DNA from 2 places in the Sulfurovum aggregans genome. Region 1 is predicted to be linked to the other one. Evidence: riboswitches for the same ligand, from Rfam matches in the RefSeq annotation. Region 1 holds a riboswitch; the other holds the start of a gene.

Region 1 (3,976 bases):
TTTGAAAGAATGATATCTACCAGATTCTTCCCTACATCATGCACATCCCCTTTGACCGTACCGATGACCAGTGTCGTATCTGTCTCTTTCTCCTGCTTGGTCAAATATGGGTTCAGATAATCCACAGTTGTCTTCATGGTCTCCGCTGACTGCAGAACAAACGGCAACTGCATCTGCCCCGAACCAAAAAGTTCACCTACGACTTTCATCGCATCTATAAGTATCTCATTGACGATATGGTCCGGGTCTATCTCTTTTCTGGCCTCTTCAACCAGAGGTATCATACGCTCTTTGTCACCGTCAAGGAGCAGTTTGGAGATCTTCTCTTCATAGCTCATTGCTTCATACTCTTCATCTGTAGCAGAATCATCTACGGTTTTGTCTGAAAAATGTTCGATGAACTTAAAGAGTGACTCATCATCAGGATGGAACAACAGCTCTTCACAGATATCAATATCTTCCTGGCTCATCTTTGCCATAGGAATGATATGTTTTACATTGATGATCACCGATGTCATTCCCGCCTGGATACAGTGGTGCAAAAAGACTGAATTGAGATAGATCCTCGCATTCTTATCGAGTCCGAACGAGATGTTGGAAAGTCCCAGTGTAGAACCTACTTCAGGGTGTCGTTTATGCAGTTCGCGTATGGCTTCAAGCGTTTGTATGGCTGCATCACGGTACTCCAAATCACCTGAACCCACCGTAAAAGTAAGCATGTCAAATATGAGATTTCTGGGATCAATGCCGTGACGGTTCACGCAGAGGTCATAGATACGTTCTGCCATAGCAAGTTTGTCTTTTGTCGTCTTTGCCATCCCTGTCTCATCAATGGTCAGACAGACCAGTGCTGTTCCGTAACGTTTGGCCAACTGACAAATGGCATCAAGTTTCTCTTCCCCGTCTTCAAGGTTGACTGAGTTGATGATGGGCTTTCCGCCAATACATTTCAACCCTGCTTCCATCGTGTTCACGCGGGTGGCATCAGGCATAAGCGGCAGAGGTATCTTTTGGTTATATAACTCCATCACTGCTGCCATATCTGTAGCACCGTCACGCCCTGCAAACTCTACATTCACATCAAGACAATGTGCTCCATCGCGTACCTGTGCCTGCCCTACCGTTAAAGTTCCCTCATAATCTCCAGCGATAATGAGCTCCCGGAACGCTTTAGAGCCCGTAGCATTACTTCTCTCACCTATAAGTAAGGGTGCCGGTTTTTGAAACAATTCGACACTGTTGAAAAGTGAAGCAATACTTGGTTCTATACTCCCTGTTGGCTTTTTAGGTTTTATAACTTCTACAGCTTTTTTAAGTGCCTGTATATGTTGTGGTGTTGTTCCGCAGCATCCACCTAAGAAACTTACTCCATCAAAGGCTGTGAACTCCAACTGTTTTTCAGTGAATTCATCCGGTCCCATAGGGTAATAGGTATACCCTCCACGGTTTTGGGGAAGTCCGGCATTGGCATGTACTGAAATAGGTATGGCACAAAGTTCACTCAGTGTCTTAAGATGTTTTTTTACCTGGTCCGGCCCTGTACCACAGTTGAAACCAAGCGATAGAATGTCAAACGGTTCCAAGATCGTTACGATGGTCGTTGCATCTGTACCGATAAGCATAGAACCACTAAGTTCTATCGTTACAGAGACCATAACAGGCAGTTCAACTTCTCTCTCTTTATTTGCATCCTGACAGGCATGCAGTGCTGCTTTTATCTGTAGCGGATCTTGACATGTTTCCAAAAGGAAGAGATCACATCCACCATCAATAAGACCCAATGCACAAAGTTTATACCCTTCATACATTTCATCATAATGAATATGCCCTAAGGATGGCAGTTTTGTTCCCGGGCCTATGGAACCCAGTACAAATCTGGGTGCTTCATCTGTACCATATTCTTCACATATCTCTTTAACAAGCAATGCACCTTTTTTTGAAAGTTCATACGCACGTTCACCCATTTGATATTCATCAAGTACCCATGGCATTGTTCCAAAAGTATTGGTTTTAATAAGGTCTGCTCCAGCCATCGCATAACGTTTATGTATACGTTTTATAAGATCAGGAGCAGTATCATTAAGAAGTTCATTACATCCCTCCTGATCCGTACCCTTATCATCGATCCAGGCTTCTTTTGGTACTTCAAGATCTTGTATCTGTGTACCCATGGCACCATCAATCACTAAAATACGTTCTTCCAATAATGAATTTATCGTTTCATCAATAGACAAAAAACTTCCTTTAAAGGGGTATTACATCACCAACTCTGAAGAGCTTAATATTCAAGGCAGTGTTTTCACCCGTATATAATGTTGTAATTGTAGCAAAGTATGGAATAAATCTAATTAAAGAAGCAACTATCTTGTCTCTTATAACTATATAAGCTATAGATGGATATTATTACAAAGTATATACATTGTAAAAACTAAACTCATTGTGAAGTGAGGACAGAAAGTCATGGGTCTTATATAAAGATTGCCAGATTGCCTAATTGTATTCTGAGATATATCCTTTCTTGTTTCTACTCAAAACTGCTGAACTTCCAATGCTAAAAATCCTCTGAATAATGGAGCTACATATGGGACAAACTATAAAAAATATTATTACCGGTAAAACAATTACGAAACCTGAACCTATAGATGAAGAAGTGATCTTTGATGGCGGTGTGATGATCACAGAGACAGATACTGCAGGGATCATTACTTATGCCAATCGTAAATTCAGAGAAATGACAGGCTATTCAAAAGAAGAACTGATCGGTTCACCGCACAGTATCAACAGACATCCGGATATGCCAAAAGCTGCTTTTAAAGGTATGTGGGAAACAATTAAAGGCGGGAACTACTGGGAAGGCTTTGTCAAGAACATGACAAATGAAGGAAAATATTATCTTGTTGTTGTCTGGATCAAACCGAAATTTGATGATAATGGAGAAATTATTGGCTATATTGCAGGAAGAAAGATCCCGGATAAAGACTCTATGCAGAAAGCCCTCTCCCAATATAAAGAGATGGTTGCTGCTGAGTAATCAGCAGCTTTTTTACATTAGAGACTTTTTTTTGCTTCTTGCAAAGCAGCGATCACCGCATCAATATTCGTTTTAGGGATATGCACTTTCCAATCCGGTTCTCCGGCATCAGCCTGAAGAGAGATACCGATACTTGCTACACTTTCACTACCCTTCCCATAAGGCTCAACTATGGTTGTAATAGAGATTTTTCCATCTTTTGTGCTTCCAAGTGCAATTTCATCTATTTTTGTTACTGTCCCACTCATATTAATCCTTTATATTATATAGACTGATTATATCACAATTATTTTCGTTTCAGTAACCCAGCTATCTTTGCTTGCATACGCAACCACATTTTATGGTCTATGGCAGGAAAACCAGCATAGGTTTTTCCTCCTTCAAGCGATTTTGTTACACCGCCTTTACCGGCAATAGTCGCAAAAGCACCTATTGACAGATGACCGGCTGTTCCACTTTGTCCACCCATAACCACATTTCTGCCTAAAGTAGTGGAGCCGGCAAGTCCTACCTGTGCTGCACAAAGCGTATGTTCTCCTACATCACAGTTATGTGCGATCTGTATAAGATTATCCAGTTTGGTACCTTTACGGATAATAGTAGTACCGAATACTGCTCTGTCTATGGTACAGTTTGCCCCTATCTCAACATCATCTTCTGCCACAGCATTACCATTTTGATAGATCTTTACATGCTCTCCCTGTTTTGTATGTGCAAAACCATATCCGTCACACCCGATCACCGTACCACTGTGAATAATACATCTTTTTCCCAGCTTTGTTCCATGATATAGCGTTACATTTGGATGCAGTAATGTATCTGAGCCTATTGTCACATTATCACCGATATAACATCCTGCCAATATAGTTACATTATCTCCAAGTGTAACATTTTTACCAAAATATACACGCTTGTCTATATCGCATCCTTCACCCATATGAGGGT
Region 2 (3,976 bases), 100 kb from region 1:
ACCCCAGCCAAAGTTCACGTATTGTAAAAATGCTCCATGAAGCAAAAAAACTGGAATATATCATTGTAGATACTGAAGAAGATGCACTTATTTTAGAGAATTCACTTATCAAGCAACTGAAACCAAAATACAACATTTTACTGCGGGATGACAAAACCTACCCTTACATTTATATTGATGAATCTGTAGATTATCCCCGGTTTGAAATTACACGTAAGGTAGTCAAAGGTAAGGATATAACCTATTACGGCCCTTTTCCTACAGGAGGAAAGGCACTGCTTGATGCACTGTATGAGATCTATCCTTTGGTTCAGAAAAAATCTTGTCTCAGGGAAGGAAAAGCCTGTCTTTTTTACCAGATCAAGAAATGTCTGGCCCCCTGTGAAGGAAGGATCACACCTCAAGCTTATGGAGAGATCATCAAGGAAGCAAAAAATTCTATTGTCAAACGTAAAAAACTCATCTCTACATTAGAAGAGAAAATGACCACTCTGGCCATACAGGAAAGATATGAGGAAGCAGCTGCAGTAAGGGACAACATTCAGGCTATTTCATCTCTTACCGTCTCTTCGAGTATTGATTTGGCCAATGAACTTGATCTTGATATCTTTGCCATACAGAACGGAGATGAAAGAGGTGTCATAGTCAAACTCTTTATGCGTGGAGGGAAGATCATCTCTTCTACACACTCTTACTTTAGGCATACACATATTTTTGATGAGAACGAGGCTTATAAGCAAGCTCTGTTAGAGTTTTATACTATTGACACACCCCATATCAGCAAACAGATACTTACAGCTCACTCCTTTGAAGATGCACCACAAGTCATACAGACACTCAGTAGCCGTTTCAAGAAAAAAGTCAACATACTCACCCCTCAGAGAGGAGCCAAAGCCAAACTTGTCTCTCTGGCTTTACAGAATTGTGAAGAGTTACTGCGCAGGAAACAAAGTGATACCGTCATGGAACAGAAGATCGCTGATCTCCTGGATCTTTCTGTCATCCCCTACCGTATAGAAACATTTGACAACTCCCACATGATGGGAGTTGCTGCAGTTGGGGGGATGGTCGTCCGGGATGAAGGAAAATGGGATAAAAGTTCCTACAGACGATATATGTTACATGCACGTGATGAGTATGGACAGATGAAAGAGATGCTCTCCAGACGCATAGCAGACTTTAAGGAGCATCCCGCACCGGACCTTTGGATACTCGATGGGGGTCAGGTGAACCTAAACCTTGCACGACGGCTTCTCAAAGAAGAAAATGTTAACCTCGATGTCATTGCTATCGCCAAAGAAAAACTTGATGCCAAGGCACATCGTGCCAAAGGTGCTGCAAAAGACCTTATTTACTCTATCAATGGGCTCATGGAACTCAAAGCGAATGACAAACGTCTACACTGGATCCAGCGCCAAAGAGATGAGGCACACCGTTATGCCATTACATACCATCAAAACAAAAAACGTAAAGAGGATACACAGATCTCGCTACTGAACAAAAAAGGTATAGGTAAAGCAACTATCAAAAAGTTGATCGATTATTTTGGGACTTTTGAAGCGATCGAAAATGCTTCACAGGAAGATATCATAAGAGTTACGAACAAAAAAATATCAGATATTATTAAAAATAATAATCAATAATCACACATTATTTAATATTTTTTACTAAAAACTTCTTAATTCATTCTATTTTTAGTTTAATTGTTATAAGGTTTTAAGAATGGGATTGTTAGTTATATTTTCTTTGGGCTTAAATTTAAAGGACATAATATAATTTACAACTCTAAGTTAAAAAGCTAAACTCATTGTGAAGTGGGGACAGAAAACCATGGGTCTCATGTAGATTGCCAGGTTACCATAGTAAACTCTATTACTTTCAAGTCTACTACGTACTGCACTTCCTTCTTAATAAAATTAAAAAAGGATAAGAGAACATTATGAACAAACCTGATCCAATTGATGAAGAATACAAATTTGAACAAGGGTTGATAGTAAGTTCTACGGATCTCAAAGGCATTATTACTTATGCCAACAGAAAATTCTGTGAAGTTGCAGGCTATACTAAAAATGAACTTACAGGGAAAAACCACAATATTGTGAGACATCCTGATATGCCCAAGGCAGCTTTCCAGGAATTATGGGATACAATAAAAGCAGGAAAAGAATGGACAGGGATCGTTAAAAATCTTCGTAAAGACGGTAGGTATTACTGGGTATATTCACATATTGCACCTATTGAAACAAATGGCGAAATCACCGGTTACAGTGCTGCCAGAAGGCCTGCCACAGCAACAGAAATTGCAGAAAGCATACCTATTTACAGAAACTTGACAGAACAAGAAAACAATTAAGAAGGAGTTATTCATATCATGTACTATATCACCAATGAAAACAATCAGATCATTGCTATTGATTCTATGCTGTTAGCTATACTTGGAGTAGAAAACATAGATGGACTTTATAGAGGAATCGCTTTAGAAAATATTACCTTCTCTTCATTAACAGAAGATGGGAAGATCACGGTCACCACAGTTCAGAATGAAGAGACTTATCATGCTGAGAGCCATACCCTCTCAGGTATACTTGGAAACATTACTTTAATTCAACTCCAACCCTCTTCTGAAAAATCAGAACTTTTAGCTGATGATACTCCTGAAACAGATGATATGTATCATGAGAAAAAACTTTTTGATCTTATCATGCCTGAGACTCAGGAGGAGACCGTAAATGATATCCCTTCCGAAGTGCTTCCGGCTATAGAAACTGCCGAAAAGGAGAATGAAAACAATAACGAACTTTTTGATCTTATTCTGCCTCACACACCTGATGATGAAATACATGAAATACCCGATACAGAAAAAGATACGTCTCCTATTTATATCGATGTCGAAAATATCAGTAGGGAAATAGGTATTACACCTGAAGACTACAATACTTTTTTAAATGAATATATCGATACAGCTCTCTCTTTTGAAAAAGATCTTCAAAGCACAGATGAAAAGAAACGTTTTAATGCGATCCATATGCTTTCTCATCTTTCAAATGTGTTACATCTTCCTGTAATCACCGAAATAGTAACACAAATCGAAAATGCTTCTGCAGGGGATCAGGACGAGTATATAGAATCATTTTATGCAACACTTGCCAGGCTGAGTACTTCCCTCCCGGAAACAGAGAAGGAAGAAACTGAAACTGAATCCGATACAGCAATCAAATATTTCAGCAGTATCGATCTTTCCGATATCAAACCTATTCACTTTGATTTCCAACTTGAAGAGGCTGCAAGAGAGTTAAGTCTTCCTGTGGAACTTATTGAAGAATTTGTATATGATTTCATCAAACAGGCACATGAAGAGACAAAAAAAATGTTACAGGCTTATGAAAAAGGCGATTTGAAAAGTATACAAAAAATAGGCCATCTGCTTAAAGGTGCTGCCAGCAATCTGCGTATCGACCCTCTTGCTGATACACTTTATGAGATACAGTTTTGTGAAGATATCAGTAAAATGGAAAATTTGATCAAACATTACTGGGGACACTTCTTATCTCTTGAAAGACAAATGAATCTTACATCAAAATAAAAGGAATAGACAATGACTATACGTAACAGACTTAAACTAATTGGACTAGTGCCGATTTTACTTCTTATTTTACTATCAAGTTATTTCTTTATAACTTCATACTTGAATTTTGAAAAAGCCCATGCATTAAAGACTGTCTTAAGCAATAATGCAAAGCTCAGCCAATCGCTTACTCAAGTCGGTAAAGAGCGTGGCCTGACTGCACTCTATTTGGGAGGTGACAGGAAAGACTTTTCAGATTTGTTGAAAAAACAGAGACAGAATACAGACAATTCTCTTCAAATGCTAAAAACAGAGTTGGCCATAAAAGACACAAGCTATACCCCTCTTCTTTTGAAACTGCTGGGAGGAAATAACTATCTTGATAAAAATAGGTATCAGGCCCTTTTAGCA

The links. A riboswitch is a leader RNA that binds a small molecule or an ion and turns the genes downstream of it on or off. The one in region 1 is predicted to bind cyclic di-GMP.
Region 2: another riboswitch for cyclic di-GMP. It lies ahead of ACZ48W_RS03950 (PAS domain-containing protein); the one in region 1 lies ahead of ACZ48W_RS03450 (PAS domain-containing protein).

The regions. Positions count from the first base shown of each region.
Region 1 is NZ_AP042387.1:692,436-696,411, forward strand. Features, by position in the region: gene metH (methionine synthase) at 1-2,234, opposite strand, end outside; cyclic di-GMP riboswitch class I at 2,418-2,494, shown strand; gene ACZ48W_RS03450 (PAS domain-containing protein) at 2,582-3,031, shown strand; gene ACZ48W_RS03455 (hypothetical protein) at 3,049-3,279, opposite strand; gene lpxD (UDP-3-O-(3-hydroxymyristoyl)glucosamine N-acyltransferase) at 3,318-3,976, opposite strand, start outside.
Region 2 is NZ_AP042387.1:793,550-797,525, forward strand. Features, by position in the region: gene uvrC (excinuclease ABC subunit UvrC) at 1-1,643, shown strand, start outside; cyclic di-GMP riboswitch class I at 1,788-1,862, shown strand; gene ACZ48W_RS03950 (PAS domain-containing protein) at 1,940-2,353, shown strand; gene ACZ48W_RS03955 (hypothetical protein) at 2,372-3,583, shown strand; gene ACZ48W_RS03960 (ATP-binding protein) at 3,686-3,976, shown strand, end outside.